DNA from 4 places in the Escherichia sp. HH091_1A genome. Region 3 is predicted to be linked to each of the others. Evidence: predicted binding sites of a transcription regulator. Region 3 holds the regulator's gene; each other region holds the start of a gene.
The links. The regulator LexA, encoded in region 3, represses DNA repair genes until DNA is damaged. The targets are predictions, from matches to a motif close to TNCTGTATGTACATACAGNA.

Region 1 (8,230 bases), 1.7 Mb from region 3:
AGTTGATTTCGCCATAGACTTTCATCAACCCGATAGTAATTGAGGGTAACGGATCGGCCACACTTTTTATATGTCAGCCAGACAGGCGGATGTTTTACACAGTACTGTGCACTTTGCTCACAAGCCCGAAGATACAACTCACCATCAGAAACCATCGCAAACACCGTGTCGTCAACGGTCAGGCTGTAACTACCAAACAATGATCGGTATTCAATTGTGGATTTGCCCCTATATTTCCAGACATCTGTTATCACTTAACCCATTACAAGCCTGCTGCCGCAGATATTCCCGTGGCGAGCGATAACCCAGCGCACTATGCGGATGCCATTCGTTATAATGCTCGAACGCCTCTGCAAGGTTCTTTGCTGCCGTTAACCCGTCTGGTTTGGGCATGATACTGATGTAGTCACGCTTTATCGTTTTCACGAAGCTCTCTGCTATTCCGTTACTCTCCGGACTCCGCACCGCCGTGTTCTTCGGTTCAAGTCCCAACATCCGGGCGAACTGGCGTGTTTCATTAGCCCGGTAGCATGAACCATTATCCGTCAGCCACTCCACTGGAGACGACGGAAGATCGTTGCCGAAGCGGCGTTCCACCGCTCCCAGCATGACGTCCTGTACTGTTTCACTGTTGAAGCCGCCGGTAGTGACCGCCCAGTGCAGTGCCTCACGATCACAGCAGTCCAGCGCGAACGTGACACGCAGTCTCTCTCCGTTATCACAGCAGAACTCGAACCCGTCAGAGCACCATCGCTGATTGCTTTCTTTCACGGCCACTCTGCCTGTATGTGCCCGTTTCGATGGCGGTACAGCAGGTTTTCGCTCAAGCAACAGCGCATTCTGGCGCATGATCCGGTAAACACGTTTGGCATTGATCGCAGGCATACCATCAAGTTCTGCCTGTCTGCGAAGCAGCGCCCATACCCGACGATAACCATACGTGGGCAGCTCTCCGATAACATGGTGTATACGGAGAAGCACATCCGTATCATCAGTGTGACGACTGCGGCGGCCATCCATCCAGTCATCGGTTCGTCTGAGAATGACGTGCAACTGCGCACGCGACACCCGGAGACAACGGCTGACTAAGCTTACTCCCCATCCCCGGGCAATAAGGGCGCGTGCGCTATCCACTTTTTTGCCCGTCCATATTCAACGGCTTCTTTGAGGAGTTCATTTTCCATCGTTTTCTTGCCGAGCAGGCGCTGGAGTTCTTTAATCTGCTTCATGGCGGCAGCAAGTTCAGAGGCAGGAACAACCTGTTCTCCGGCGGCGACAGCAGTAAGACTTCCTTCCTGGTATTGCTTACGCCAGAGAAATAACTGGCTGGCTGCTACACCATGTTGCCGGGCAACGAGGGAGACCGTCATCCCCGGTTCAAAGCTCTGCTGAACAATTGCGATCTTTTCCTGTGTGGTACGCCGTCTGCGTTTCTCCGGCCCTAAGACATCAATCATCTGTTCTCCAATGACTAGTCTAAAAACTAGTATTAAGACTATCACTTATTTAAGTGATACTGGTTGTCTGGAGATTCAGGGGGCCAGTCTAATCGGTATTCAATTGTGCCCAACGTTGCCAGGTATTCTTGTGATTTATAGATCCGCTTATAGGAGAGGCTTTTCATAAAATTCCTTTTAAAATCATAACATAAAAGAATGATTCACATTAACGGATCCGTTAACTACGAAAATAGGCAACTTATTCTTAAGGGGCAAGATTAATTTATGTTTTCCCGTCACTAACGACAAAATTTGCGAGGCTCTTTCCGAAAATAGGGTTGATCTTTGTCGTCACTGGATGTACTGTACATCCATACAGTAACTCACAGGGGCTGGATTGATTATGTACACTTCAGGCTATGCACATCGTTCTTCGTCGTTCTCATCCGCAGCAAGTAAAATTGCGCGTGTCTCTACGGAAAACACTACAGCCGGGCTTATCAGTGAAGTTGTCTATCGCGAAGATCAGCCCATGATGACGCAACTTCTACTGTTGCCATTGTTACAGCAACTCGGTCAGCAATCGCGCTGGCAACTATGGTTAACACCGCAACAAAAACTGAGTCGGGAATGGGTTCAGGCATCTGGGCTACCCTTAACGAAAGTGATGCAGATTAGCCAGCTCTCCCCTTGCCACACTGTGGAGTCAATGGTTCGCGCTTTACGCACGGGCAATTACAGTGTGGTGATCGGTTGGTTGGCAGATGATTTGACTGAAGAAGAGCATGCTGAACTTGTTGATGCGGCAAATGAAGGTAACGCTATGGGGTTTATTATGCGTCCGGTAAGCGCATCCTCTCACGCAACGAGACAACTTTCCGGGCTAAAAATTCACTCTAATTTGTATCATTAAGTAAATTTAGGAGTAATCCTGGAACTTTTTTTGTCGCCCAGCCAATGCTTTCAGTCGTGACTAATATTCCTTGCGAAGTCTTGTCTGAAGCGGTTTCCGCGATTTTCCTCTGTAAATTGCCGCTGACAAAAAAGATTAAACATACCTTATACAAGACTTTTTTTTCATATGCCTGACGGAGTTCACACTTGTAAGTTTTCAACTACGTTGTAGACTTTACATCGCCAGGGGTGCTCGGCATAAGCCGAAGATATCGGTAGAGTTAATATTGAGCAGATCCCCCGGTGAAGGATTTAACCGTGTTATCTCGTTGGAGATATTCATGGCGTATTTTGGATGATAACGAGGCGCAAAAAATGAAAAAGACAGCTATCGCGATTGCAGTGGCACTGGCTGGTTTCGCTACCGTAGCGCAGGCCGCTCCGAAAGATAACACCTGGTACACTGGTGCTAAACTGGGCTGGTCCCAGTACCATGACACTGGTTTCATCGACAACAATGGTCCGACCCACGAAAACCAACTGGGTGCAGGTGCTTTTGGTGGTTACCAGGTTAACCCGTATGTTGGCTTTGAAATGGGTTACGACTGGTTAGGTCGTATGCCGTACAAAGGCGACAACATCAACGGCGCATACAAAGCTCAGGGCGTTCAGCTGACCGCTAAACTGGGTTACCCAATCACTGACGATCTGGACGTTTACACTCGTCTGGGTGGTATGGTATGGCGTGCAGACACCAAGTCTAACGTACCTGGTGGCGCATCCACTAAAGACCACGACACCGGCGTTTCTCCGGTCTTCGCTGGCGGTGTTGAGTACGCGATCACTCCTGAAATCGCTACCCGTCTGGAATACCAGTGGACTAACAACATCGGTGACGCACACACCATCGGTACTCGTCCGGACAACGGCCTGCTGAGCCTGGGTGTTTCCTACCGTTTCGGTCAGGGCGAAGCAGCTCCAGTAGTTGCTCCGGCACCAGCTCCGGCACCGGAAGTACAGACCAAGCACTTCACTCTGAAGTCTGACGTTCTGTTCAACTTCAACAAAGCAACCCTGAAACCGGAAGGTCAGGCTGCTCTGGATCAGCTGTACAGCCAGCTGAGCAACCTGGATCCGAAAGATGGTTCCGTAGTTGTTCTGGGTTACACTGACCGCATCGGTTCTGACGCTTACAACCAGGGTCTGTCCGAGCGTCGTGCTCAGTCCGTTGTTGATTACCTGATCTCTAAAGGTATCCCGGCAGACAAAATCTCTGCACGTGGTATGGGTGAATCCAACCCGGTTACTGGCAACACCTGTGACAACGTGAAACAGCGTGCTGCGCTGATCGACTGCCTGGCTCCGGATCGTCGCGTAGAGATCGAAGTTAAAGGCATCAAAGACGTTGTAACTCAGCCGCAGGCTTAAGTTCTCGTCTGGTAGAAAAACCCCGCAGCTGCGGGGTTTTTTTTCGCCTTTAGTAAATTGAACTGACTTCGTCAGTTATTCCTTACCCAGCAATGCCTGCAGATCATGCTTCAAAGAAGACATTTTATTCGCGTATTTCTCTTTGTTTTCCGCATCTTCAATCAGCTGAACAATCGTTTCAGAAAGTGTTTTACCGCGACGCTGCGCAAGACCAGCCAGACGTTGCCAGACAATAAATTCCAGATCGATCGATTTTTTGCGCGTATGCTGGTGTTCCGCATTAAAATGGCGCTTTCGTCTGGCCCGAATGGTCTGCTTCATGCGATTGACCAGCTCTGGATTCATATGCTTGTCAATCCAGCCATTTACCAGCACGGGTTCATTTTCCAGCGAGAGCAACACATCGACGGCTTCCTGGGCGGCACTGGCTTCTATGTAACGGGTGATTAACTCCCCTTCGCGGTGCTTCTTCACCAGATACTTCCATTTCCAACCGCTTTCAAGATTTTCAAGTTGTTGATATTTCATAGCGATCTCAATGTTACCGTGTAACTCTTTACAGAATATCAGCTTTTTAGGCCAGTGAAGAAAAGAATCTCCATCCTGTGAGCTTTAACGCCCATGCCAGGAGTATTGTCGGTGCTTTCTACGTGTGCTGCAGTGCCGGTTACGGTATAATCGCGGCTTTGACAACAGACTAAAAAACATCAACTTTGACCATTACGAAACTTGCATGGCGTGACCTGGTTCCTGATACCGATAGCTATCAGGAAATATATGCTCAGCCACATTTGATTGACGAAAACGATCCTATATTCAGTGATACTCAACCGCGACTGCAATTTGCGCTGGAGCAGTTGCTGCATACGCGAGCATCCTCCTCTTTTATGCTGGCGAAGGCCCCGGAAGAGTCTGAGTATCTGAATCTTATTGCCGATGCCGCGCGTGCGCTACAAAGCGATGCAGGCCAACTGGTGGGCGGTCACTATGAGGTTTCCGGCCACACCATCCGCTTACGTAACGCAGTGAGTGCAGATGATAATTTTGCAACTTTAACGCAAGTTGTCACTGCCGACTGGGTAGAAGCGGAACAACTCTTTGGCTGCCTGCGCCAGTTTAATGGAGACATTACCCTGCAGCCAGGTCTGGTGCATCAGGCAAATGGCGGTATTCTCATCATCTCTTTGCGTACACTGCTGGCGCAACCTCTGCTGTGGATGCGGCTGAAAAATATCGTTAACCGCGAGCGTTTTGACTGGGTTGCGTTTGACGAGTCGCGCCCTCTCCCCGTCTCTGTGCCTTCGATGCCATTGAAGCTGAAAGTCATTCTGGTAGGCGAACGCGAATCATTAGCTGATTTCCAGGAGATGGAGCCAGAGCTTGCTGAGCAGGCTATTTATAGCGAATTTGAAGATACTCTGCAGATTGTCGATGCGGAGTCAGTAAACCAGTGGTGTCGTTGGGTGACATTTACCGCCAGACATAACCACTTACCTGCACCGGGAGCGGATGCCTGGCCGGTACTTATTCGCGAAGCCGCACGCTACACCGGTGAACAAGAAACACTGCCGCTTAGCCCGCAGTGGATCCTCCGCCAGTGTAAAGAGGTCGCCTCACTGTGTGATGGCGACACCTTCTCCGGCGAGCAGCTAAACTTAATGTTACAGCAGCGTGAATGGCGCGAAGGTTTCCTCGCTGAACGCATGCAGGATGAGATCCTTCAGGAGCAAATCCTGATTGAAACCGAAGGCGAACGCATCGGGCAAATTAACGCCCTTTCGGTCATTGAATTTCCGGGTCATCCGCGCGCTTTTGGCGAACCTTCTCGCATTAGCTGCGTTGTACATATTGGCGATGGTGAATTCACTGACATCGAACGCAAAGCGGAGCTTGGCGGCAATATCCATGCGAAAGGGATGATGATCATGCAGGCGTTCCTGATGTCGGAACTTCAGCTTGAGCAACAGATCCCCTTCTCAGCATCGCTGACATTTGAGCAGTCATATAGCGAAGTGGATGGCGATAGTGCCTCAATGGCTGAACTCTGCGCCCTGATAAGCGCCCTCGCCGATGTGCCGGTGAATCAGAGTATTGCTATCACAGGTTCAGTCGATCAATTCGGTCGCGCCCAGCCAGTCGGTGGTTTAAATGAGAAAATCGAAGGCTTCTTTGCTATTTGCCAGCAACGTGAGTTAACGGGGAAACAAGGTGTCATTATCCCCACTGCTAACGTTCGCCATTTAAGTCTTCACAGTGAACTGGTGAAAGCAGTAGAGGAAGGCAAATTCACCATCTGGGCAGTAGACGATGTGACTGAAGCACTGCCGTTATTATTAAATCTGGTGTGGGATGGCGAAGGCCAAACGACGCTGATGCAAACCATCCAGGAACGTATCGCGCAAGCATCGCAACAGGAAGGACGTCACCGTTTTCCATGGCCATTACGTTGGCTGAACTGGTTTATTCCGAACTGATCGGACTTGTTCAGCGTACACGTGTTAGCTATCCTGCGTGCTTCAATAGAATAAGGCTTACAGAGAACATGGTAGATAAACGCGAATCCTATACAAAAGAAGACCTTCTTGCCTCTGGTCGCGGTGAACTGTTTGGCGCTAAAGGCCCGCAATTGCCAGCACCGAACATGCTGATGATGGACCGTGTCGTCAAAATGACCGAAACGGGGGGGAACTTCGACAAAGGGTATGTTGAAGCAGAACTGGATATCAATCCGGATCTGTGGTTCTTCGGATGCCACTTCATTGGCGATCCGGTTATGCCGGGATGCCTGGGCCTGGACGCAATGTGGCAGCTGGTAGGGTTCTACCTCGGCTGGCTGGGCGGCGAAGGTAAAGGCCGCGCACTGGGTGTTGGCGAAGTGAAATTCACTGGTCAGGTTCTGCCGACAGCAAAAAAAGTGACCTACCGTATTCACTTTAAACGCATTGTTAATCGTCGTCTGATTATGGGTCTGGCAGATGGCGAAGTGCTGGTTGATGGTCGTCTGATTTACACCGCCAGCGACCTGAAAGTCGGTCTGTTCCAGGATACGTCTGCCTTCTGATTGAAATCAGACAGAGTATAAAAAGGCGAAACCTCCGCATTGCGGAGGTTTCTTTTTAAAGAGACAGAATCAGGCCATTACTACCCTGTCCGCCATGGCTTCTCGCCAGCCTCCCAGCCATTGTGACCTTTGATTCAGCGTCTGATAGGGACACATTTCTTTTGAGCGTCCGGCGATGCCGGCCTGATAACCACGTTGATGTGCCCGTTCCAGGCGATCTCGTTTTTGTCTCTTCATGCCTCGTTTCCCTCATACTGGTTTCTGGTGGAAAAGAAAACAGTGATTACTAAATGTGCAATCACAGTTAAGCAATACCGCGAATCATAACTGCCGTCAATGCGCAAAATTCACGCCACTGTCATATTTGTGAGCTACACGGGCATGTCGGTTGTACAAAAAATGTGAAGAGGAACAACTTTTTCCGCATGTTAGAAACAAAAAAACCGCCTCAGGCTACATACCGGAGACGGTCATATTTACAAATCTTTATAATTAAGGTAGACGCTTTATCTCTTGCGCAATAGAAGCGGCTTCCTGACTCCAGATACTGGCCAGCACCTTAACCATCTCATCGTAACCATCCTGAGTTTGCACTCCTTCCAGACGGAACGGACGTTTGATCAGTTGTCCCTGGTGGTTCAACAGCCACTCACCACTGACAATGACCTTGCCATCATAGCGACCGTTAAACTCTGTTACGGTAACATTGAGCGTGTCCTGGGCGCTTCCCAGAGGCTGGGAGGCAACCACCCAGCCGGGCATTTGCCTGCTCAGGTTGGCAACCAGTGTATTGCGCAACTGTTGATCCAGCGGGCTGGCCCACAAGTTGTTGTTGGCAATCACATACTTCACATCATTGGTTTGATAAACCACACCATTCCCCGCCAGATAATCGGGAACAGCGACCTGCTCTACCCATAACAGGCGATTACCCTGGCTGGCGGTACTTTGTGTACCGCTCTGCACCACAGGTAGCTGGTAATAGTTTTTATTGATCTCGCCGGAGCTGCATCCGGCCAGCCACAGTGCCGCAATCGTCACTAGCCACTTTTTCATTGTTTCGCCCTCTTCGGCTCTGGATCTTTTTTGTCCTTCGCTTCAAATACCAGCGCGTTACTCTTCTCGTTGAGCGTTTTCAGCACCGGCTGCAGTTCACGCAACACCTGATCAAGGCGCTGCATATCCGCCACCATCTTGTTGTAGGCTGCGGAGCCAGGCTGGAAGCCCTGCATACTGCGATTCAACTCACGTAATGTAGACTGCATATCGGTCGGCAACTGCTGCATCGACTGGCTGGCGAGGATCTTGTTCATGCTATCCAGCGTCGTTTGCAGGTTTTTCATAGTGCGCTGACTTTCAGAAAGCGTACTGGTCGCCTGCTCAATCATCGGATTCAATGGCAGTTTGT
Region 2 (8,230 bases), 1.5 Mb from region 3:
TTGATTCACCGAATTCAGTATCTTCAAAATTGAGCCTCGAAAAATCAAAGCGCCCATTGGGATCCTGCAAAATAATTAGTTGTCGAGTTCTGACTGGTTTATCTCCAATAAAATAAGTTGTTGTCATCACACTGTCTGAAAATTCTATCTTGCACTTAAAAAGCTCATGCATGTGCGGAGGACAAAAATTTTTCAGGGTCAAAAACTCATTACGTTCTTTATTATATTCTTTTTTTTCATCGGTAAGGTAAGGTGATAAAAACAATCCATAGCGAGAATGGATATCATTATACATTCTACTTAAAAAATCTTTTTTCGTTTCGAAACCCAACATGAATCGCAGCACATCAAAAAGCCGCTCCCATTTACTCATATAAAAAGTATGGTCATTGTCAGCAAGAAGCAATTGCTCTGCGCGCTTTTCATCAATTTCAAAAGATGACTGTCGATGATTAACTGATAACATCATGCTGCCTCCATCAGATAAACAATTAATTGCTGCAGTCTTCCTGAATACAGTTTATTTACTATCAAAAATCGCTCATTTCAAATAGGCTTGTTCCCGATTACACAAATAAAAGCATATTATTTATTAACTTTTAAATAATTACACCTATAATTATAACAATTAATATATATGCATTATCATTATATTAAACTTAAGATAATTGAGATAAAGAGTATTGTCGTTAATATAAATTGAGTCCATTGGATAAACTTGACTCATGTTATGTCTTGCGTAGAAGGATCTAAACACACTTAACTTCGAACTTTCATTAACACATTAATTTTGTCCGACTAAATGAGCGATTTTTGATAGAAAAATATCTTTACTTGTTTAAAAAATTACTCAATTTGATAACAAACGATTGAGTAAGTAAGTACCCTCAAAAAGCAACGATTATCTTATTATGCGGCGAATTTAGTACTTTAACATTAAAAGGAAATAATTATGCACCCTAGATTTTTTACATCATGCACTCCCCGTCTTCCGGAAAGATTTCCAGAAAAATGCCCCCCAAAAGTTTTGCATTCATGGTTTGATAATGGCGCAAAAAAATTTAATGAGGAATTTGCACGCTGGAAAGAGCTCGGGCGTGAAAATGATTTCAATAATCAGTTTATAAGTTCATATATAAATAATAATATCAGCACCTACCAGAATATATCAAATGGTTTACATAATAATATTAATACAATACATGATTTATTAATTGAAAACACATCAAGAATGCCGCTTTCGGAAAGTTTAGACACATTATTAGTTATGGGACAGTTATTTGAAAGTGAATATAACAGAATATTCGCAAATATACCTTTGTTTGCAAACCTCTTTAAAGCAGCCCTAATACAATATATAACAAACAATAACACACTACTAATTGAAATATATAAAAACGCTCTAAATAAAATTCATAATAAAGAGGCCATAAGTTTCATTATTCAGAATATTTTTACTCAATCGATAGATGATCCCTGCTTTTACGAACCGTGCAATTTACATTTTTTACTTGATATCGCTAACAATTATGTCTTTTCTTTTTAAAAAAGAGATGTTATTATCAGAACCACACTTACAAAACTCATTCCCGGAAATAATCAATCATTTTAATAATGATGAAGACAAAATAAGAGGTATTATTTTATTTATTTCTTATCTTGAAAATCTAGCTATTAAAATCAAGATTAACTTAAAGGATTTCTGGAGAAGCTAAGATTTTCTAATATAAAAATTAAGATTGAACTCTATACCCATTTATTCAAAGCATTACCTGAAATAAAAGGGAGCGATATTATATCACTATATTTTACTATTGAATCAGCCTATAAAGAAGATATGCCAAAACAATTAACTGAACTATTAAATTTAGTTACAAACATTCCTGACATTGAAGATAAATTTCAATTCATAACTAAATTGGGTCATGCATACTGCCTCTCCGGAATTAATCTTTCAGATTACTCAACCTTTCTTTTAAAATTATTTCAGGATACTAAAGTAAACAGATTATGTGATTATTATAAGTTAAGAGTTCCTGGTGAACCAGAGTATCAACTTAGAATACCTTTAGATGGGTTGACATTTCAAATGCTTAGTGAACTGTACAGAGTATCGCCAGAAAACGTTTTCATTTTCGATGAACTTTTTCGAGAAATGATTGATTTCAGCACATTCGAAGGACGAGTGAGTTATTACAACACCATACTTTATTTAATAAACCAGAATACCGAAAGCATCAATAAAATAAATCTATTTAGCCATTTGATTAAACGTCTTCCATTATGTAATTTCAAAACTCAAGACTTTGAAACAAGATTAATACTTGCATTGCCTGAGTTAACAATCGAGCATGTGAATAAAACCGTATTAGAATATTTAAACGAGCTTACTGATATGTACAAAAGAAAACCATATTTAATTCTCACTGACCATGATAAATATTTTAGCTTTATCAAATATGCATTTAACAATGGAAATATTAAGATATCAAATGCCTTGATTGACGTCATAGAGAAAATAAATACAGAAAATCCTACTTCCCAGAGAACAAAAAGAAATCTTTCTGTATTAACGCAACCATTCAAAACATGCCAAATTTTATGAATAACGTAAATAAGTAATGAGTTTTAGTTTAGCACATCAACGTACCAGAGCCGCTTGCAACTCTGGTACGCTTCCTTTTTCACCAGTGTAACTGCACTATGCATGTTAACTGCTTTTGAACATAACAAGCGAAACCGAGCATTTTCCCATCTCCAACATCACGAAGCCGCAATGAACAACTCACGTAGCTGATGCAACTGGTCACGAATTTGCGCCGCTTCTTCGAACTCCAGATTTTGCGCGTGTTGCATCATCAGCCCTTCCAGTTCATGGATTTTCTGCTGCAACGCCTTCGGCGACATATCCATCGGCACATTATCCGGCTCAACAATCGGTCGTGATTTTCCTCTGCCCTTCGCTTTGGTTTTGGCAATGTTCTGCCCCAGCGCCAGGATATCGACCACTTTCTTGTTTAATCCTTGTGGCGTAATGCCGTGCTCTTCGTTGTAGCGTTGCTGTTTCTCGCGGCGACGTTCGGTTTCGCCAATCGCTTTCGCCATTGATGGGGTGATCTTATCGCCGTAGAGAATCGCTTTACCGTTAACGTTACGTGCCGCACGACCAATGGTCTGGATCAACGAACGTTCAGAACGCAGGAAGCCTTCTTTGTCGGCGTCGAGGATCGCCACCAGCGAAACTTCCGGCATATCCAGACCTTCGCGCAGTAAGTTGATCCCTACCAGCACGTCGAACTCACCCAGACGCAAGTCGCGGATGATTTCCATGCGCTCGACGGTATCGATATCTGAGTGAAGATAACGCACACGCTCGCCGTGTTCTTCGAGATATTCCGTAAGATCTTCCGCCATCCGCTTGGTCAGAGTTGTGACCAGTACACGCTCGTTAATTGCCGCTCGCTGGCGAATCTCCGAAAGAAGATCATCAACCTGTGTTGCCACCGGTCGCACTTCGATAATCGGGTCAAGCAATCCGGTTGGACGTACGACCTGATCCACCACATCACCACCGGATTTTTCCAGCTCGTAATTACCCGGCGTCGCCGAAACATAGATGGTTTGCGGCGCTAATGCTTCGAACTCTTCAAACTTCAGCGGACGGTTATCCAGCGCTGATGGTAGGCGGAAACCGTACTCCACCAGCGTCTCTTTACGCGCCCGGTCACCGCGATACATACCGCCAATTTGTGGAATGGTGACGTGAGATTCATCGACGACCAGCAACCCATCGGCAGGCAGGTAATCAAACAGCGTCGGCGGTGGCTCACCTGGTCCACGGCCGGAGAGGAAGCGCGAGTAGTTTTCAATCCCCGAGCAATATCCCAGTTCGTTCATCATCTCCAGATCAAACTGGGTACGCTGGGTCAGCCGCTGCTCTTCCAGCAGTTTGTTATTCTCCAACAGCACTTTGCGTCTGGCGGCCAGTTCTTCTTTGATCTCTTCCATCGCCTGTACGATGCGCTCGCGCGGCGTGACGTAGTGCGTTTTCGGGTAGATGGTAAAACGTGGAATGGTGGAAACAATCTGCCCGGTTAGCGGATCAAATAACGACAATCGTTCCACTTCCTCGTCAAACAGTTCCACGCGAAGTGCAATGTCATCCGATTCTGCCGGGAAGATATCAATCACCTCACCACGAACGCGGAAAGTACCGCGCTGGAAGGCTTGATCATTCCGGGTGTATTGCAGCTCCGCCAGTCGACGCAGGATCGCGCGCTGATCGATAATCATACCAACCGTAAGATGGAGCATCATCTTGAGATATAAATCAGGATCGCCCAGACCATAAATCGCGGAAACCGATGCCACCACAACCACATCACGCCGCTCCAGCATCGCTTTGGTGGCGGACAAACGCATCTGCTCGATATGTTCGTTTACCGAGGCATCTTTCTCAATGAAGGTGTCGGAACTCGGTACATAGGCTTCCGGCTGATAGTAGTCGTAGTATGAGACGAAATATTCCACCGCGTTTTCCGGGAAGAACTCTTTCATTTCGCCGTACAGTTGGGCCGCCAGCGTTTTGTTGGGCGCCAGTACCATGGTTGGGCGCTGAAGGTCAGCAATGACATTGGCGATGGTGAAGGTTTTCCCGGAGCCAGTTACACCGAGTAACGTCTGGTGCGCCAGGCCATCTTCCAGCCCCTCTTCGAGACGTCGAATCGCCTCTGGCTGATCGCCAGAAGGTTTAAAAGCGGAATTCAGTTTGAACGGTTTACTCATGAGTCGCTACCTGAAGGAGTTGGGCGGGCAGGTATGTAATTTTACTCGTCGTACTTAATTATGCCAACAAATTATACTGGATAAAAAAACAGTTCCCCACCATAATATTTCTGTTACAGCGTAAACTCCGCTGTCAATCATGAGCAAAATTTACTCTGTGGCGAGATAAAACTCCGGCCTTACGGGGTTATCCCCAAAGCAACGGCTTTTTTAACATTTGTCAAGATGAGTGATGACAGTTTTATGGCAAGAGATGCCTCTTCAGTGACTGCCATTGCAATTATCTAACCAGTTAAAAAATAAAAGATATTTCTTTGAGCCGTCTTTAACGCCAATTCGCGTGCAAGCCGCGTATTCTCTCGCTTGCCTCGTGTTTTCTAACTCTAATACACATGGTTATCCACAGGAATAGTGGATAACTGTCTGCAGCCCCTATCCCCCGCCGCCTGGGCAATTCCCACATTCACCGCATGATGCGGAAGTAAAATTTTTTTCGTGATTATTTTAGAATTTAATTGGTTAAATTGCAGTCAACCGAAGACGCGATCTCGCTCGCAATTTAACCAAATACAGGATGGCTACAACAAGGCAAGGTTTATGTACTTTCCGGTTGCCGCATTTTCTGGATTTTCTGCAAGCCAGGGAATTTCGCCCAGCAGCGGCGCGGGAATCATGCGGGTGAGCGTGGTCATATATTCAGCGTGACGTTTTCCAGGAGGCGTGACATCATTCGCCACCCAACCCGCCAGAGTGAGTCCGGCGTGTTGTATTGCCTGTGCCGTCAACATCGCGTGATTAATACAGCCGAGTTTCACACCAACTACCAGTATCACCGGCAGTTGTTCCTGTGTTACCCAATCCGCAAAAGTGAAAGTGTCAGAAAGCGGCGTAAACCAGCCGCCAGCACCTTCCACTAACACCCAGTCAGCCTGTTGTTCAAGCGCGCGTAATCCGTCGCTCATCACCAATGATTCTATCGGCCTGCCCTCTTGCGCGCTGATGATGTGCGGTGAAGTGGGTTCTGCGAAGGTGTAAGGATTTACCGTTGCGTAATCCAGCTGCAGGCTGCTGTTGTGCTGTAACGCCAGCGCGTCACTATTACGTAAGCCTTCCGGGGTCTTTTCGCTGCCAGAGGCGACCGGTTTATAACCTGCCGTCCGATAACCTGCTGCCTTCGCGGCTTGTAAAAGTGCACAACTGGCGACAGTTTTCCCCACTTCGGTATCCGTTCCGGTGACAAAATAACGTTTACTCACGAGCAATCACTCCCAAAAAAAGATGATACGTCAGAGGATATCGCCCCTGTTGTTGCGGCCAGGCCAGTTGCAATCGCTGCAACTGCGAACGCGTTAATATTCGTGGGTAGCGCCCTTCATGAAGATGCGTGGCACCGATGCCTTTCAGCGAACGCATGGCACTGAGCGCATCAGCAAACCACAGCGTGATGGGCTGAATATGATGTTGATAATGCACGCTGTTCAGCGACTGTTCGATTTCATCTGGCGGTAAAAAACGATTAGCATGCGGGCGCTCGTCCACCGCCTGCCACGCCTGATGCAATTCAGGGAGCGATCCCTGCACCAGCGTGGTAAACGCGACCACGCCTCCGGGGCGCACCACGCGACACAGCTCGCGAAGTGCCGTGGATAAATTACCGCACCACTGCACCGCGAGATTGCTCCATGCAAGATCGAAGGTTGCAGTCGCTAACGGCAGGGATTCGATATCTCCCGCCAGATAATGGTCTGCGGCATCCTTCTGGCGTGCCTGAACAAGCATTGGCGGCGAAAGATCTAACGCCGTCACCTGCGCGTGACGTTCACGCCAGTGGCGGCTCATCCAGCCTGGTCCACAACCCGCATCCAGTACGTGGGTGTATTTACGCTGTGGGAGCATTGCCAGTAAGACATCAGCACTCTGGCGCTGTAGATCCGCATGTTGCTCATAATGTGCGGCTGCCCGACCAAATGCCGCAGCAATGGCTTGTTTATTAACCGTTGCCATGCAGCACCTCCAGCAGACGGTCGATATCCTGCATTTCATGCGCGGCGGTTAGCGTTAAGCGCAGTCGCGCAGTACCAGCGGGTACGGTTGGCGGGCGAATCGCCGTGACCCAGCAGCCTTGCTGGCGCAGTTTTTCTGCCAGTTGTAACGCACGGCTGTTATCACCGACAATCAATGGCTGGATGGCGCTGTATGAATCAGCAAGCGTAAACGGCAAATCCTGTACTCCGGCACGAAAACGCGTAATGAGTGCCGCCAGTTTTTCGCGCCGTGCATCACCCTCATCACTGCGAATGACCGCCAGCGACGCACGTAATGCCTGCGCCTGAGCGGGCGGCATACTGGTGCTGTAAATAAGATGGCGGGCAAATTGCAGTAGATAATCCGCCACCGTATCGGAGCAAAGCACCGCTGCCCCGCTGACGCCAAATCCTTTGCCAAAAGTCACCACCAGCAATTCTGGTTTTACCTTTTGCAGCCAGCAGTTGCCGCGCCCCTGTTCACCGATAACACCCGTGCCGTGGGCATCATCGACCATCAACCAGCCATTGTGCTGTTGCGTTACCTGCTGGATTTCCGCCAGTGGCGCACTATCGCCGTCCATGCTGAACACGCCTTCTGTCACCACCAGTTGCTGCCCCGGACAGGGGGAAGCAAGCAGTCGCGCCAGATGAGCGACATCGTTATGGGTAAAACGGCGAAGCTGCGACGGGCTTAAACTGGCAGCTTCCAGCAATGAGGCGTGACTCAGCCGATCGGCAACAATACGGTCCTCTTTCGCCGTCATCGCGGTAATGACTGCCTGGTTAGCGGCAAAACCAGAGATAAACAGCAGTGCCCGCGAATAGCCCAGCCACTCGGCCAGTTCTTCTTCCAGCGCCTGATGCGCCACGCTATAACCGCTGACGTGACCGGAACCGCCGCTACCGACGCCAAATTGTTCCGCCCCCTGCTGCCATGCACGGATGATGTGCGGATGATGACTTAAACCTAAATAATCGTTACTGGAAAAGTTCAGATACTGACATTCATCCGCCACCAGCCAGCGACCGGCCCCTTGCGCCACCGGATAACGGCGACGCAGGGCATCGGCAGTACGCCGCGCATCGAGCGCCGCGTTGATTTTCTCCTGCCAGCTCATAGTGCTGCCGCGTTGTAATATTCGTCAGTGTCCGGGGTCATCAGCGCCTGTTCAAGACGTTGCTGTTGTTCGTTATCGCCCGCCAGCACGGCGGTTTGCTGCGGATTTAACCCCAGTTTGCGGAACAGTTGCAGGTCTTTATCTTCTTCCGGATTCGGCGTGGTCAGCAATTTGCAACCGTAGAAAATCGAGTTTGCGCCAGCCATAAAGCACATCGCCTGAGTCTGTTCGTTCATCTGCTCGCGTCCGGCAGAAAGGCGCACGTAAGAGGTCGGCATCATGATCCGCGCGACTGCAATA
Region 3 (8,230 bases):
ACACAGATGAATACTTTCATTAATAGATTTCGTGTGAATAAATGGTTGATTGATCAAAATAATAATTTTTTTATCCAACTTATCGATCAGGCTCTACGATCATCGGATGAGATTATCAGAGAAAATGCCTGGTATCTTTATAAAGAGTGGATACGCAGTGATAATATATCACCTATATTTAAAGAAGTTGACGATTATTTAAGAACATTTAACGCCAAGCAATTAACACAAAACGACAATATCTTTATCTTGTTTTCCTCTGTCGATGATGGGCCAGTTATGGTGGTAAGCTCCCAGCGCTTACATGATATGTTGAATCCTACAAAAGATACCCATTGGAATTCCCCCTATATCTTTAAATCCAGACATGAAATGCTGCCTGTTAATATTACTCCGGAAACACTTTTCGGCTCCACATCTCATGATGAACATGCGCTTTTCCCAATTTTTACTGCAAGTTGGCGAGCTATCCATAAAAAGAATAAAGGTGTGTGAGTAAAGGAAAACATCACCATTCCTGGCGTCCCGGGCGGTGATGCCCCTCTGGTTGCTCTTGCCAGCACGGGCATCGGCAAAGCGTAAGGTTCAACAGCGTTTTATCACTTCATGCGATTGTTGCGTTTTTGTTGCGCATTAGATCACTTAATTTGCTATACATCTCCCGTAAACACTTTTCTGCGATACAATGCCTTTACGTTATGTAACGGAGAGTTCGGCATGTCACACCCCGCGTTAACGCAACTGCGTGCGCTGCGCTATTTTACAGAGATCCCTTCCCTGGATCCGCAACTGCTCGACTGGTTGTTGCTGGAAGATTCCATGACGAAACGTTTTGAGCAGCAGGGAAAAACAGTGAGCGTGACGATGATCCGCGAAGGGTTTGTCGGGCAGAATGAAATCCACGAAGAACTGCCATTGTTGCCGAAAGAGTCCCGTTACTGGTTACGTGAAATTTTGTTATGTGCCGATGGTGAACCGTGGCTTGCCGGTCGTACCGTCGTTCCTGAGTCAACGTTAAGCGGGCCGGAGCTGGCGTTACAAAAATTGGGTAAAACGCCGTTAGGACGCTATCTGTTCACATCATCGACATTAACCCGGGACTTTATTGAGATAGGCCGTGATGCCGGACTGTGGGGGCGACGTTCCCGCCTGCGATTAAGCGGTAAACCGCTGTTGCTAACCGAACTGTTTTTACCGGCGTCACCGTTGTACTAAGAGGAAAAAAATATGGAGTGGAGTCTGACGCAGAATAAGCTGCTGGCGTTTCATCGCTTAATGCGTACGGATAAGCCAATTGGCGCGTTACTGCTGCTCTGGCCAACATTATGGGCACTGTGGGTAGCGACGCCGGGCGTTCCCCAGCTCTGGATCCTGGCGGTGTTTGTCGCGGGTGTCTGGCTGATGCGCGCTGCTGGTTGTGTGGTGAATGATTATGCTGACCGCAAGTTTGATGGTCATGTTAAGCGTACGGCGAACCGACCACTTCCCAGCGGCGCGGTAACGGAGAAAGAGGCGCGTGCGCTGTTTGTCGTGCTGGTACTGATTTCGTTTTTACTGGTGCTGACGCTGAATACGATGACCATTCTGTTGTCGATTGCCGCGCTGGCGCTGGCGTGGGTATACCCGTTTATGAAGCGGTATACCCATCTACCGCAAGTGGTGCTGGGGGCGGCGTTTGGCTGGTCGATTCCAATGGCTTTTGCCGCTGTGAGTGAGTCGGTGCCGTTGAGTTGCTGGTTAATGTTCCTCGCCAATATTCTCTGGGCGGTGGCTTACGACACGCAGTATGCGATGGTTGACCGCGATGATGATGTGAAGATTGGCATTAAGTCCACTGCAATCTTGTTCGGCCAGTACGATAAATTGATTATTGGTATTTTGCAGATTGGCGTACTGGTGCTGATGGCGATAATCGGTGAGTTAAATGGCTTAGGCTGGGGATATTACTGGTCAATTCTGGTGGCAGGTGCGCTGTTTGTTTATCAACAAAAACTGATTGCTAACCGCGAGCGCGAAGCCTGCTTTAAAGCATTTATGAATAATAACTATGTTGGCCTGGTGCTGTTTTTAGGGCTGGCAATGAGTTACTGGCATATTTGATGATGTGAAAAAGCCGGAGGATTATCCGGCTTTTTTGTGGACAAAACTGCCTGATGCGCTGCGCTTCTAAGGCCTACACAACAGATCGCAATTTATTGAATTTGCAGATCATGGTAGGCCGAATAGGGCGTTTGCGCCGCATCCGGCAATTCTCACTGATTACCCTTCGCCCTGCGTCGCACTCTCAATCGTCAAACGCACGTCTGATGTAATCAACTCCGCCAACAACTGATACACCTTCATCGTTTCTGCCGGTTCGGCGTCGCCGCTATCGCTGATATACCCTTCATCACGCAGTGTCAGCACCAGAGAACTGAACACCGCCTTGTCGAAGAACTCCGGCGCGTTGATACCGTGCAGCACGGAGAGACGTTGCGCGACGGTGCGGCTCTCTTTTTCCAGCGTACCGCGGTTGATCGACGGGTTGGCGCTCAACAGCCAGAAGGTGATGGCATAACGTTGCAGCGTTTCGCGCGCGCCTGCGGCCAGCAGCTGTAGCGTGCGAGAATGCGCCGGGTTGATATGCAACTCATCATCTTGCAGGGTAATCAGCCCCTGACGTTGCATCTCATTTGCCAGCGCATCAATAACGTCTGGCAATTCGTCGCGATCCCAGCGCAGGAACAGCTCCGCTTTCAGCATTGGGTAAAGCACATTGACGTGCTCCATCAATACGTCGCGGGAGATGTGGCGATGCTGGGTGACAATTGCCGCCATCAGCGAAGGCAGCACCAACATATGCGCAATGTTGTTGCGATAGTAGGTCATCAGCACCGCTTGCTCGCGCGGCAGAATGATGATGTCGCCGATAGTGTCTTTCTCGACTTCAAACTTGTTCATTTGCAGCGCGTGATCGATAAGCTCGCTGGCGCTGGCTGAAGGAACGGTAGAGTCCGTGGAGTAAGGTACATTGCGCATCAGATCCAGGTAGCAGTTGAGTTGCTCGGTTAACTGCTCGCGGGTGAGTGAGCGCTGACGTGACGCCAGAAGCGCAGTACAGCACAGGTTCATGGCGTTTGCCGCGCCTGCGTTGTTAATGCGTACCATCAGATCGGCAGCAATATTATTGACCGTCGGCGTTAACCAGGCCGGACGCACCGCTTCGATGGGATCGATAGATTCACGCCAGTCTGGTACGTGCTGGTTAAGGTAGGTCATCAACGGCATTGGTTCACCGAAGTTGACGTAACCCTGACCGAGATTACGCAGCTTGCTTAAACCGCGCAGCATCTGCGGCAGGCTCTCTTTCTCTTTCGTTGCACCGCGCAGTTCTTTGGCGTAAGTACCCACTTCCATGACGTGCTCATAACCGATGTAGATCGGAATCAGCGTAATCGGACGCGTGCCGCCACGCAGCATCGCCTGAATGGTCATCGACAGCGTACCGGTTTTCGGATCCAGCAAACGCCCCGTACGGGAACGACCGCCTTCCACGAAATACTCGACGGAATAACCACGGCTGAACAGTTCGCCTAGATACTCACGGAAAACGGTGGAATAGAGCTTATTGCCTTTAAACGTACGGCGAATAAAGAACGCACCCAGACGGCGGAAAATCGGCCCGGCAGGCCAGAAGTTCAGGTTGATCCCGGCGGCGATATGCGGTGGCACCAGCCCCTGGTGATAGAGCACGTAAGAAAGCAGCAGGTAGTCCATGTGACTGCGGTGGCAAGGCACATATACCAACTCATGACCGTCATGAGCCAGCTGGCGAACGCGCTCAGCGTTATGGACGTTAATGCCCTGATAAAGTCGGTTCCAGGTGAAGCCCAGAATACGGTCAGTCAGGCGAATCATCTCGTAAGAGAAATTCGCCGCAATCTCTTCCATCAGTGCAATGGCGTTCTGCTGCGCTTTTTCATGGGAGATTTTTTTGCTGCGCGCTTCATCTTCTACCGCTTTGGCAATGGCGCGGGAGGCGAGCAGCTTATTAAACAGATCCTGACGGGCAGGAAGACGTGGACCTACGGCAGCCAGACGCTGACGAGCAAAGTGCATACGTGCCACGCGCGCTAGTTTCTGGGCGATAGTTTTATCCGTGCCGTGTTCATCGGCCATGCGGCGCAGAGAAACTGACGGTGAGAAACGCACAAAACTGTCGCGACCGAGCCACAGTACGGCGAAAAATTTCTGCACGCCATTTAGCATACGCAGCGGTGGGTTCACTTCACCTTTTTCCCGCCCAGGCGCGCGACCGAACATCACCGATACTGGCACCATCTGCACATCCAGATTTGGATTGCTACGATGCAAATCAAGATAGTCGTGGAACAGCTTAATGGACTCTTCTTTCGGTGTGTAATAGGTGAAAACACGCGGCCCGCCGTGAATGAACACATAGCGCGGCAGTAGCGTGCCGTCAATCTCCAGCGGCTCTAAGGGGTCAGGCAGGTCATGTGCCAGACACTGGGCGCGCAACGTCAGCAAATCTGCTTTCGAGTTGTACGGTAAAACGTACATAATTGGACGAGAGGTATCCAGTCCCAGTTCCGGGGCAGGATCTGCCGGAATAGACTTGCTTTTTACCAGGATGCTTAATGGTAAATTCAGTAATTTGTAGTAAATTCGTGGCCAGCCGGACATAAACGATGTAAAGCCTCTGGTTAATAATGCAAATGCGCGGCAAGGATAGCAGAAACTCATGGGAAATTCTGTGGTATCCGCTCATGTTTCGCGCGGCGTTACGCAAACCCGAATCATCGGATTTAACGGTACACTGATATTGACGCTCATAATGTAAAAAGGTTCTTTCAATGGCCAATAATACCACTGGATTCACTCGAATTATCAAAGCTGCTGGCTATTCCTGGAAGGGGTTACGCGCGGCATGGATCAACGAAGCGGCATTCCGTCAGGAAGGCGTAGCGGTATTGTTGGCGGTGGTCATCGCCTGCTGGCTGGATGTGGACGCGATTACTCGCGTGCTGCTTATCAGCTCCGTCATGCTGGTGATGATTGTGGAAATTCTCAATAGTGCCATTGAAGCCGTGGTTGACCGAATTGGCTCTGAATACCATGAGCTTTCCGGACGCGCTAAAGATATGGGGTCCGCTGCGGTACTGATCGCGATTATCGTCGCCGTGATTACCTGGTGCATCCTGTTATGGTCGCATTTTGGATAACCCTTCCAGAATTCGATAAATCTCTGGTTTATTGTGCAGTTTATGGTTCCAAAATCGCCTTTTGCTGTATATACTCACAGCATAACTGTATATACACCCAGGGGGCGGAATGAAAGCGTTAACGGCCAGGCAGCAAGAGGTGTTTGATCTCATCCGTGATCACATCAGCCAGACAGGTATGCCGCCGACGCGTGCGGAAATCGCGCAGCGTTTGGGGTTCCGTTCCCCAAACGCGGCTGAAGAACATCTGAAAGCGCTGGCACGCAAAGGCGTTATTGAAATTGTTTCCGGCGCATCACGCGGGATTCGTCTGTTACAGGAAGAGGAAGAGGGGTTGCCACTGGTAGGTCGTGTGGCTGCCGGTGAACCGCTTCTGGCGCAGCAGCACATTGAAGGTCATTATCAGGTTGATCCTTCCTTGTTCAAACCGAATGCGGATTTCCTGCTGCGCGTCAGCGGGATGTCGATGAAAGATATCGGCATTATGGATGGCGACTTGCTGGCTGTGCATAAAACTCAGGACGTACGTAATGGTCAGGTCGTCGTCGCTCGTATTGATGACGAAGTTACCGTTAAGCGTCTGAAAAAACAGGGCAATAAAGTCGAACTGTTGCCAGAAAACAGTGAGTTTAAACCGATTGTCGTTGACCTTCGTCAGCAAAGCTTCACGATTGAAGGGCTGGCGGTTGGGGTTATTCGCAACGGCGACTGGCTGTGACATATCTCTGAGACCGCGATGCCGCCTGGCGTCGCGGTTTGTTTTTCATCTCTCTTCATCAGGCTTGTCTGCATGGCATTCCTCACTTCATCTGATAAAGCACTCTGGCATCTCGCCTTACCCATGATTTTCTCCAATATCACCGTCCCGTTGCTTGGGCTGGTCGATACGGCGGTTATTGGTCATCTTGATAGTCCGGTTTATCTGGGCGGTGTGGCGGTTGGTGCAACGGCGACCAGCTTTCTCTTTATGCTGTTGCTGTTTTTGCGCATGAGCACCACCGGGCTTACTGCGCAGGCTTATGGTGCCCAAAATCCCCAGGCATTAGCCCGTGCGCTGGTACAGCCGTTGCTGTTGGCTCTGGGGGCTGGGGCGTTAATTGCGCTACTGCGTACGCCGATTATCGATCTGGCGCTGCATATTGTTGGCGGTAGCGAAGCAGTGCTGGAACAGGCGCGGCGCTTTCTTGAAATCCGCTGGTTAAGCGCACCGGCGTCGCTGGCGAATCTGGTGTTACTTGGCTGGCTACTCGGCGTGCAATATGCCCGTGCGCCAGTAATTTTGTTAGTAGCCGGCAATATTCTCAACATAGTGCTGGATGTCTGGCTGGTGATGGGGCTGCATATGAACGTGCAGGGCGCTGCGCTGGCGACGGTTATTGCGGAATATGCAACATTGCTGATTGGTCTGCTACTAGTGCGTAAAATCATCAAAACACGCGGTATCTCCGGCGAAATGCTGAAAAAAGCCTGGCGAGGTAATTTCCGCCGTTTGCTGGCGCTTAACCGCGATATCATGCTGCGCTCGCTGTTGCTGCAACTCTGTTTTGGTGCGATCACCGTACTTGGCGCACGACTTGGAAGTGACATCATCGCGGTAAACGCGGTTCTGATGACTCTACTCACCTTTACCGCCTATGCGCTTGATGGTTTTGCCTACGCGGTTGAAGCGCATTCAGGTCAGGCGTACGGTGCGCGCGACGGGAGCCAGCTATTGGAGGTCTGGCGCGCAGCGTGCCGCCAGTCGGGGATCGTTGCACTGCTGTTTTCGGTGATTTATTTACTGGCAGGGGAACACATCATTGCGTTGTTGACGTCGTTAACCCAGATTCAGCAGCTGGCCGACTGCTATCTTATCTGGCAGGTGATTTTGCCATTGGTCGGTGTCTGGTGTTATCTACTGGATGGCATGTTTATAGGCGCAACGCGTGCGGCTGAAATGCGTAACAGTATGGCGGTAGCAGCAGCAGGTTTTGCCCTGACGCTCCTTACGCTGCCGTGGCTGGGCAATCATGGTTTGTGGTTGGCGTTAACTGTCTTTCTGGCGCTGCGCGGGCTTTCTCTGGCAGCTATCTGGCAGCGTCACTGGCGCAACGGTACCTGGTTTGCAGCAACGTGACGGTTAAAAATTCTGAATAAATAATCCTGGGTAAAATTCCTGACTACACTTAATCTCACGTTCAGAAGAAAAGTGAGCGTACTCTCATTCACAACCTAACGATGAGGTCTTGATTATGAATAAAGATGAAGCCGGCGGTAACTGGAAACAGTTTAAAGGTAAAGTGAAAGAGCAATGGGGCAAACTGACCGATGATGATATGACGATCATTGAAGGTAAACGTGATCAACTGGTCGGTAAAATCCAGGAACGTTATGGTTATCAGAAAGATCAGGCAGAAAAAGAGGTCGTGGATTGGGAAACCCGCAATGAATATCGCTGGTAATTAATCCCTCCTGCCCGACGTGTACAAGGATGTACGCCCTCTTAACGCGGTTTCTTTTTCACCTGCAAAGAGTGATCATGCTGGCACTGTTCAGGATGACGACACGCTTCCACTTCCACGCATGCCGCACAGAGCCCATGTGCTTCAATCACATTATGCCGCAGGGCAAACCCCATTTTTGCCGCCAGCGTATGCATAATGTCTTCCACGCCTTCTGCACACTCTTCTTTCACTGCGCCGCAGCGATCGCAAATAAACATGGCTGAAGTATGGGTGGGCTGGTCGAACAGATGACAGAGCACATAACTGTTGGTGGATTCCACCTTATGCACAAAACCTTGCTCAAGCAGAAAATCCAGCGCGCGATAAACCGTTGGCGGCTTGGCTTGCGGTTCAGCTTCGCGCAGCAAATCAAGCAGATCGTAAGCGCTGATAGCGCCATCCTGCAGACTCATCAGGCGTAACACTTCCAGGCGCTGCGGGGTCAGGCGCACATTACGCTGCGCACAGAGTTTTTCAGCCTGCGCTAATAATTCCTGCGTTGTGGTCTTTTCCATCGGGCACCTC
Region 4 (8,230 bases), 2.5 Mb from region 3:
CCTTCAGGTCATGGTGGTTGTCAAGCAACTGACGCAGCTCTTCCACAGCATCGTTCAATTTTTCCGTATTGGCAAAAACCGGCTGCGGATTACCTTCGTACAGCGCATGAACAAGGCTCAGCAGTATTTGCTGCATCATGTGCTGGGTATCACGAAGTTTTTGCGCGTTCAATAACACGAAATGGCTGGGGCGCGTGGCCCAGTATGCATTGATTTGCAACTCCAGCATACAAACCAGATTGCGATTAATGGTCTGGATACCTTCATATATCGATTTTGGAATACGGGTTTCTTTGCTGGCGGGCGCAATCAGCCCACGCATTTTCACGGCATCGGTCAGGAGTTTTTGTAGATGGCTTTCCAGACGCGGGCGTTCGAGTAAGTTCGGTGAGAATGCAGATTGATAGATACTGTTATGGCCTGCAAGTTTTTTTCTACCCTGGTTTCCCAGATTGCAGGCATGCCAGACACAGCGCCGTCAGGCGCTGTTTTTTTCATCCCTTCCGCGATTTTTACGCAGCTACCGGATTATGCCGTGACGCATCGAACGGTACGCCTGACTTCAGCACTCCATACGCCACCTGTGCCAGCTTGCGCATCATCGCGCCGAGAATCACTTTTCCTTTCTTGCCATTAGCCGCCAGACGGTCGCGGAACGCCCGTCCCCACTCAGTCTTACTGGTGGCTACCATTGCAGGCATATACAACGCCCTGCGAAGCGACACATGTCCGGCTTTACTCAACCGGCTTGCCCCTCTCACACTACTGCCTGATTCATAACGCCGTGGTGTCAGACCCGCAAAAGCGGCGAACTGTCTGGCATGGGCGAAGCGGTCCTTCAGACCGATATAAGCCAGTAATACCGCAGATGTTTTCTCTCCGATACCCGGGATACTTTCCAGCAGTTTCCTGCGGTGTTTCATATCCGGATCATCGTCTGTCAGGTCTTTTATCTGCTTCTCAAGACGCTTCAGCTCTGCTTCAAGCCACAGAAGGTGAGCATCAATGCTCGGTCTCTGGACTTCCCGCGCCGTTTCAGTGCGGTTCAGTTCCTGCGTGTGCATATCTGTCAGCGCCTGGTGGCGTACTACCAGGGCACGCAACGCGCGTTCAAGCGGGTGAGGCGCTTCCCAGGCTGCAGGGCGCTTCTGACGACAGAACTCTGCCAGCATGCGCGCATCCACGGTATCAGTCTTGTTACGCAGTCCTTCACTCTGAGCGAAAGCTTTACCCAACGCAGGATTAATGACTGACACTATGTAGCCTGCATCGTAAAGGCACTCTGCGACAGGTTCCATATAGGTGCCGGTCGCTTCGATGCAGATATGCGCATGGTCAATCTTGTGACCCTTCAGCCAGCTCACCAGCTCATCGTGCCCTTTAGTGGTGTTAGCGAATTTTTTGGTGCGATGACGACCATCAGGACGCAACACATCGACATCCAGTTTCTCTTTAGCGGTGTCGATACCGATATAATGAAGTTCATGTTCCATCGTGAAACCAACCTTGCAAATACGGATTACCGGGAAAACCGGTCCATGATACTGTCCGGTTTATCACTTTGGGAGAAAGGCAGTCCGCTGCATAAATCTACGCAACAGGTTGAAAACCTAAGGCCCGATACGGCATGCGGACTGCAGGCAGAGAAAACTGGCCGATTTTCTCTGCACAGGAGGGATAATACAAGACCCGATTATACTCGGTCAGACTTTTTGCCAGTTGAATGCGCCAGTGGATGAACGCCCGTTGTGGCCAGATGCCGGTAAACAACATTGCCAGTAAAGAGCCGAGGATCACATCGCCGCTTCGCCATAACGCCGTATCAATTTCACCTGTCGGGGAACCAACAACAATTGCCAGAGTCACCCCAATCAATAAACCTTGATACGGTTTCTTGCCCAGCGCCAGCCAACCACAAAGAAACATAGCCGCCGCGCACCAGACTAACATCAGCGGTAACGAGATTAACTCCAGTTGCAGAGCGATAAGACCTAAAATCGACCCCAACACCGTACCGCCAATACGTTCGAATGCGCGAGGGACAACGTTACCCCAGAACGAGATTGGCCCCATAATCACCACCATGGTGACCAGCGGCCAGGTGCTTTCCGGGATAGTAAACAGGCGGATAATGAGAAAAGTGAGCAGGAATGCCAGCGCGACCCGAGTACCATGCACAATGCGGTAATGGCGGTATACCCGGATTTCAAACGGGCTTAATGACTTATCGGCACGCACGCAGAAACTCCGTTAATGAAGATTAAAAGCGCTCATAACACATCTGTCGGCCAGAAGACGCGCCCCTGAATTATCCGACGGACATACCGGGAACAGTGTAATTTCCCGGCAGGAGCGAAAAATTTGAAAGGCGCATCTTACTCTTTTCGCTTTCAAAAAAAGAGTGGTCTTCGCGTCAACACACCGCCCTGAGATGAATTAGTGATGTTTTGGCTGCACCGCAACATACATTTCGATATCCCAGTACCCCTCTTCCGCGCCATTGTTCAAGTAAACCTCGAAGCAGGGCTTTGGTAACATTTCATAAGCACTGTCCTGCAAGAGGCTATTAAAGAATTGATACCAGGGTTTAGCAAAATCATCATCGACTACACGCGCCACCGCCACCGCATACTGACCACCTGAAATTTCTGTCAGAATGACGCCCTCACTGTTTTCAGGGAGCGTAAAGTTATTCGGCACCGTCACGACGGTGTCGCAGCGTAATTTTTCGGCGGGTGTTTCATCTGGATTGTCGTAATAGACAGCAACCCACTCCTTCGGCACAATATTTTTGCTATCTACCCACATCATCAACTGCTCAAAGCCTTTCTTTACCGTCTGTTCCCACGGGCCAACGAGATGGAAACCTGCAACGGTACGTTTATCTTCCTGCTTAATCTCGTAGTTCATGACGCCTCCATTAATACTGTTTTTATATACAGTATAGTTGCAATATTAAAACCACAAGGAATGAGTGTTGATTATGCGAGCAGACTCGCACTCCTGCCAGTCTGCTGCAAAAGAAAGGTCAGGCCTTATGGTGGAAATAATCACTCAGGCGGGAAAACATGCTGCCTTCCCCGACAGATTCCAGGGTAACCAGCGGCCAGTGCGCCTGAACCGCCCCGGGTTTCCTGGAGAGTGTTTTATCTGTGAACTCAGGCTGCCAGATCATTGTTTCCGATGGAAGCATAATAAGCTTTTTCTGCTTCTGCCGGAGGAGTATGGCCCAGCCTTCCCAGCAATCGTCGATTGTTATACCAGTCCACCCACGTTAGTGTGGCCAGTTCCACTTCTGCACGGTTTTTCCAGCTCTTACGGTGTATTACCTCCGCTTTGTAAAGACCATTGATGCTCTCAGCCATCGCGTTGTCATACGAGTCGCCTGTACTCCCTGTTGATGCCAGTAATCCGGCTTCTTTTAGTCGCTCCGTATAGGCCAGTGACACATACTGAGAGCCTTTATCGCTGTGATGGATGGTGCCAGACGGACGACGGGCCCACAACGCCTGCTCCAGCGCATCCAGCACGAATGTCGTTTCCATAGACGATGAGACCCGCCACCCCACGATGTATCCGGCAAACACATCAATGATAAACGCCACATAGACGAAGCCCTGCCATGTGCTGACGTAAGTAAAATCAGCCACCCACAGCTGGTCAGGACGTTCTGCCACGAACTGACGGTTTACGCGGTCACCTGTGGCAACGGTTTTCCGGCTGACGGTAGTGCGGACCTTTTTACCCCGGAGAACACCGGCAAGTCCCATAACCGCCATGAGGCGCGCCACTGTACATCTGGCCACCCTGATTCCTTCCCGTAACAACTGACGCCAGACTTTACGCACACCGTACACCTGATGATTTTCATCGTATACGCGCTGTATCTCTCTCTTCAGCCAGTCATCGTGCTGCGCACGGGCACTGCGTTTATCCGGATGATGTCGCTGTTGCTGACAATGGTAATACGTTGACGGGGCAATATGCAGTTCGCTGCATACCGGTCCGACCCCGTACTGCTCACGCAGCTTATCCAGCAGTGGCATCATTTTTTCCAGAGGCGGTCGAACTCCGCCTTCGCAAAATAAGCGGAAGCCTGGCGAAGGATATCGTTACTGCGGCGCAGTTCACGATTTTCACGTTCCAGCTCTTTCAGACGCTGACGTTCAGCGCTGGTGAGCCCACCATCACCGCCCCCGGTATCCCGCTCATGCTGGCGAACCCAGACACGCAGAGTCTCCGGCGTACAGCCAATCTTTGGGGCAATGGAACAAATTGCCGCCCACTGTGAGTCATATTCATCCTGACTTTCCAGAACCATACGAATCGCCCGCTGACGGACTTCGGGGGAAAAACGAGTATTTTTAGTCATCCTGTTTACCTCTTTCTCAGGGAGTTTAGTCTCCAGGATTTCCGGGGCGGTTCAGCCACCTGTTTATCACGGTCGTAAAGTTCAATTTCCCCTACCCGCTGATGGGCGCTAATTGGCGCAGTGAGTTCTTTACCATCAAGGGTATATTTGGCTTTGATATGTGGAATTTCGGCTTTCGGTAGCACCATCCAGAACTCTTGTTCCGTTCCCAGGGCGATATTTTCTTTATCACCATACCAGATGCGTTCCGTACCGACCTTTTTCCCACGGTGCAAAATTTGCACCGTAGTAAAGTTTTGTTGCCCCCAACGCAGTAATTTTCTTGCCTCGTCCTCACGACCTTTTGCGCTGTCAGCACCCATTACCACTGCAATGAGGCGACGCTGCCCGTCTACAGCCGAAGCAATGAGATTAAACCCGGCACCAGAAGTATGACCCGTTTTCAGGCCGTCAACATTCATGGTTTTATCCCACAATAACCCGTTACGGTTTTGCTGGGTAATACCGTTCCAGGTGAGGCTTTTCTCACTGTACATATGATAAAACTCGGGCTCGCCGTGGATGATAGCGCGAGAAAGCACAGCTAAATCATAAGCCGAGCTATGCTGGCCTGGTGCATCCAGACCATGCACTGTTTCAAAATGCGTATCCTTGAGATGCAGCTTCTCGGCATAGTTGTTCATCATTTCAACAAACTGCCGTTGCCCACCGGCAATATAGTCAGCCAGTGCAACACAAGCGTCATTTCCGGAATCCACAATTAAACCACGGCTTAAATCACGTACCGATACGCGATCGCCCTCTTTCAAAAACATCAGTGAAGAACCGACAAACACCGGATTATCTTTCGCCCACGCATCACGCCCCACGGTGACAATATCGTCTGGCGTAATGCGATGACTATCGATAGCGCGATCCACGACATAGCCCGTCATCAGCTTTGTCAGGCTGGCGGGATTGCGCTGTTGATGCTCATTACCCGCGGTGAGGATCTGTCCGGTGGTGTAATCCATCAGTACCCAGGACCCGGCATGAATCTCTGGAGGCTGAGGTGAAAAAGGAATGTTTTCCGCCGCAAAACCAGACGATAAGTTAAAAACGAACAAAGAAGCAGCAATAATAAGACGGCGTTTCAACAGCAAACCCTCAGGAGTTTCAAATAGCTGTTCTTTTTACGGAAATACTTATGAACTGGCTGGAATAAAGTGCAAGAAAATGTGACTACCCTCGCATTTTTATCTGACATGATCTGTTGCCACTCGCTGCCAAATTGTCGCGCTAAAGCTGATTAGCACGGTGATATTTGATACTCTGGCAGACAGCAGAAATAACGGATTTAACCTAATGATGAATGACGGTAAGCAACAATCTACCTTTTTGTTTCACGATTACGAAACCTTTGGAACGCACCCCGCGTTAGATCGCCCTGCACAGTTCGCAGCCATTCGCACTGATAACGAATTCAATGTCATCGGCGAACCCGAAGTCTTTTACTGCAAGCCCGCGGATGACTATTTACCCCAGCCTGGAGCAGTATTAATTACCGGTATTACCCCGCAGGAAGCACGGGCGAAAGGAGAAAACGAAGCCGCGTTTGCCGCCCGTATTCACTCGCTTTTTACCGTACCGAAGACCTGTATTCTGGGCTACAACAATGTGCGTTTCGACGACGAAGTCACACGCAACGTTTTTTATCGTAATTTCTACGATCCTTACGCCTGGAGCTGGCAGCATGATAACTCGCGCTGGGATTTACTGGATGTTATGCGTGCCTGTTATGCCCTGCGCCCGGAAGGAATAAACTGGCCTGAAAATGATGACGGTCTACCGAGCTTTCGCCTTGAGCATTTAACCAAAGCGAATGGTATTGAACATAGCAACGCCCACGATGCGATGGCTGATGTGTACGCCACTATTGCGATGGCAAAGCTGGTAAAAATGCGTCAGCCACGCCTGTTTGATTATCTCTTTACCCATCGCAATAAACACAAACTGATGGCGTTGATTGATGTTCCGCAGATGAAACCCCTGGTTCACGTTTCCGGAATGTTTGGGGCATGGCGTGGCAATACCAGCTGGGTAGCACCGCTGGCGTGGCATCCTGAAAATCGCAATGCCGTAATTATGGTGGATTTGGCAGGAGACATTTCGCCATTACTGGAACTGGATAGCGACACATTGCGCGAGCGTCTATATACCACAAAAGCCGATCTTGGCGATAACGCCGCCGTTCCGGTTAAACTGGTGCATATCAATAAATGTCCGGTGCTGGCCCAGGCGAATACGCTACGCCCGGAAGATGCCGACCGACTGGGAATTAATCGTCAGCATTGCCTCGATAACCTGAAAATTCTGCGTGAAAATCCGCAAGTGCGTGAAAAAGTGGTGGCGATATTCGCCGAAGCCGAACCGTTTACGCCTTCAGATAACGTGGATGCACAGCTTTATAATGGCTTTTTCAGTGACGCCGATCGTGCAGCAATGAAAATTGTGCTGGAAACCGAGCCGCGTAATTTACCGGCACTGGATATCACTTTTGTTGATAAACGGATTGAAAAGCTGTTGTTCAATTATCGGGCGCGCAACTTCCCGGGGACGCTGGATTATGCCGAGCAGCAACGCTGGCTGGAGCACCGCCGCCAGGTTTTCACGCCAGAGTTTTTGCAGGGCTATGCTGATGAATTGCAGATGCTGGCACAACAATATGCCGATGACAAAGAGAAAGTGGCGCTGTTAAAAGCGCTTTGGCAGTACGCGGAAGAGATCGTCTGAAACAAAAAAAACCGGAGCGATAAACTCCGGCTTTTTGAGATTTACCGGATGATTATGTCATCCGGCTTGTAAGATTATGCAACGTCTTCGTACTGCGGAACCGGGTTACGGAAGCTCTTGGTGACACAAGCCAGGTAAATCAGGCCGATTGCCGCCCAGATCAGACCCAGAACCATTGAGCTTTCTTCCAGGTTAACCCACAGCGCACCTACAGTCAGCGCACCACACATCGGTAGGAACAGATACTGGAAGTGATCTTTCAGCGTCTTGTTACGCTTCTCACGGATCCAGAACTGCGAGATAACCGACAGGTTAACGAAGGTGAACGCCACCAGCGCACCAAAGTTAATCAGCGCCGTTGCCATTACCAGGTCAAAGTTGATTGCCAGCAGGGCAATCGCGCCAACCAGGATGATATTCATCGCCGGAGTACGCCATTTCGGGTGTACATAACCGAAGAAGCTTTTCGGGAACACGCCGTCACGACCCATTACGTACATCAGACGCGCTACGCCTGCGTGCGCCGCCATACCGGACGCCAGTACGGTAATGGTGGAGAAGATCAGCGCGCCGACCTGGAACGCTTTACCCGCAACATACAGCATGATTTCTGGCTGTGACGCATCCGGATCTTTAAAGCGAGAGATATCCGGGAAGTACAGTTGCAGGAAGTAAGTTGCAAAGATGAAGATCATGCCGCCGATCAGCGCGGTCAGGAAAATTGCACGCGGGATCACGCGCTCTGCATCTTTGGTTTCTTCCGACAAGTTGCTGATGCCGTCAAAGCCGGTAAAGGAGAAGCACAGGATTGTCGCCCCGGTAATCATCGGGATAACATGCGCATCGCCAGACCAGAACGGACGAGTGCTCGCCAGCGTACCAGCGCCTTCACCTTCAAATACGCCGTAAACTACCATGCCCAGAATTACCGCGATCAGCACTACCTGCAACACCACGATGACGGTGTTGAAGTTCGCTACGGATTTCAGACTACGCAGGTTAAAGGCGGTCATAAAGGCCACCAGCGCCACCACAAACATCCACGATGGGATGGAAGGCACCAGAGCTTCAAAATAGATTTTCGCC

Region 1: the regulator LexA is predicted to act here: its motif matches at 1,801-1,820, upstream of sulA (SOS-induced cell division inhibitor SulA).
Region 2: the regulator LexA is predicted to act here: its motif matches at 4,860-4,879, upstream of uvrB (excinuclease ABC subunit UvrB).
Region 4: the regulator LexA is predicted to act here: its motif matches at 2,925-2,944, upstream of sbmC (DNA gyrase inhibitor SbmC).

The regions. Positions count from the first base shown of each region.
Region 1 covers NZ_AP025747.1:1,184,162-1,192,391, reverse strand. The annotation lists gene sxy (CRP-S regulon transcriptional coactivator Sxy) at 1-254, opposite strand, end outside; one part of gene QUF14_RS05605 (IS3-like element IS2 family transposase) at 229-1,142, opposite strand; one part of gene QUF14_RS05605 (IS3-like element IS2 family transposase) at 1,142-1,457, opposite strand; partial or broken gene QUF14_RS05600 (Crp/Fnr family transcriptional regulator) at 1,550-1,624, opposite strand; gene sulA (SOS-induced cell division inhibitor SulA) at 1,843-2,352, shown strand; gene ompA (porin OmpA) at 2,709-3,761, shown strand; gene matP (macrodomain Ter protein MatP) at 3,837-4,289, opposite strand; gene QUF14_RS05580 (AAA family ATPase) at 4,475-6,235, shown strand; gene fabA (bifunctional 3-hydroxydecanoyl-ACP dehydratase/trans-2-decenoyl-ACP isomerase) at 6,304-6,822, shown strand; gene rmf (ribosome modulation factor) at 6,892-7,059, opposite strand; gene pqiC (membrane integrity-associated transporter subunit PqiC) at 7,315-7,878, opposite strand; gene pqiB (intermembrane transport protein PqiB) at 7,875-8,230, opposite strand, start outside.
Region 2 covers NZ_AP025747.1:958,573-966,802, reverse strand. The annotation lists gene QUF14_RS04610 (pentapeptide repeat-containing protein) at 1-469, opposite strand, end outside; gene QUF14_RS04605 (hypothetical protein) at 953-1,546, shown strand; gene QUF14_RS04600 (hypothetical protein) at 1,838-2,605, shown strand; gene uvrB (excinuclease ABC subunit UvrB) at 2,764-4,785, opposite strand; gene bioD (dethiobiotin synthase) at 5,364-6,041, opposite strand; gene bioC (malonyl-ACP O-methyltransferase BioC) at 6,034-6,789, opposite strand; gene bioF (8-amino-7-oxononanoate synthase) at 6,776-7,930, opposite strand; gene bioB (biotin synthase BioB) at 7,927-8,230, opposite strand, start outside.
Region 3 covers NZ_AP025747.1:4,944,766-4,952,995, forward strand. The annotation lists gene QUF14_RS24480 (SopA family protein) at 1-495, shown strand, start outside; gene ubiC (chorismate lyase) at 718-1,215, shown strand; gene ubiA (4-hydroxybenzoate octaprenyltransferase) at 1,228-2,100, shown strand; gene plsB (glycerol-3-phosphate 1-O-acyltransferase PlsB) at 2,260-4,683, opposite strand; gene dgkA (diacylglycerol kinase) at 4,854-5,222, shown strand; gene lexA (transcriptional repressor LexA) at 5,332-5,940, shown strand; gene dinF (MATE family efflux transporter DinF) at 6,013-7,338, shown strand; gene QUF14_RS24515 (CsbD family protein) at 7,454-7,663, shown strand; gene zur (zinc uptake transcriptional repressor Zur) at 7,705-8,220, opposite strand.
Region 4 covers NZ_AP025747.1:2,494,685-2,502,914, forward strand. The annotation lists partial or broken gene QUF14_RS12640 (FUSC family protein) at 1-415, opposite strand, end outside; gene QUF14_RS12645 (IS110-like element IS621 family transposase) at 513-1,493, opposite strand; partial or broken gene QUF14_RS12650 (FUSC family protein) at 1,687-2,238, opposite strand; gene sbmC (DNA gyrase inhibitor SbmC) at 2,437-2,910, opposite strand; partial or broken gene QUF14_RS29040 (hypothetical protein) at 3,029-3,115, opposite strand; one part of gene QUF14_RS12660 (IS3 family transposase) at 3,159-4,084, opposite strand; AL1L pseudoknot at 3,975-4,091, opposite strand; one part of gene QUF14_RS12660 (IS3 family transposase) at 4,084-4,372, opposite strand; partial or broken gene dacD (serine-type D-Ala-D-Ala carboxypeptidase DacD) at 4,417-5,508, opposite strand; gene sbcB (exodeoxyribonuclease I) at 5,717-7,144, shown strand; gene plaP (putrescine/proton symporter PlaP) at 7,219-8,230, opposite strand, start outside.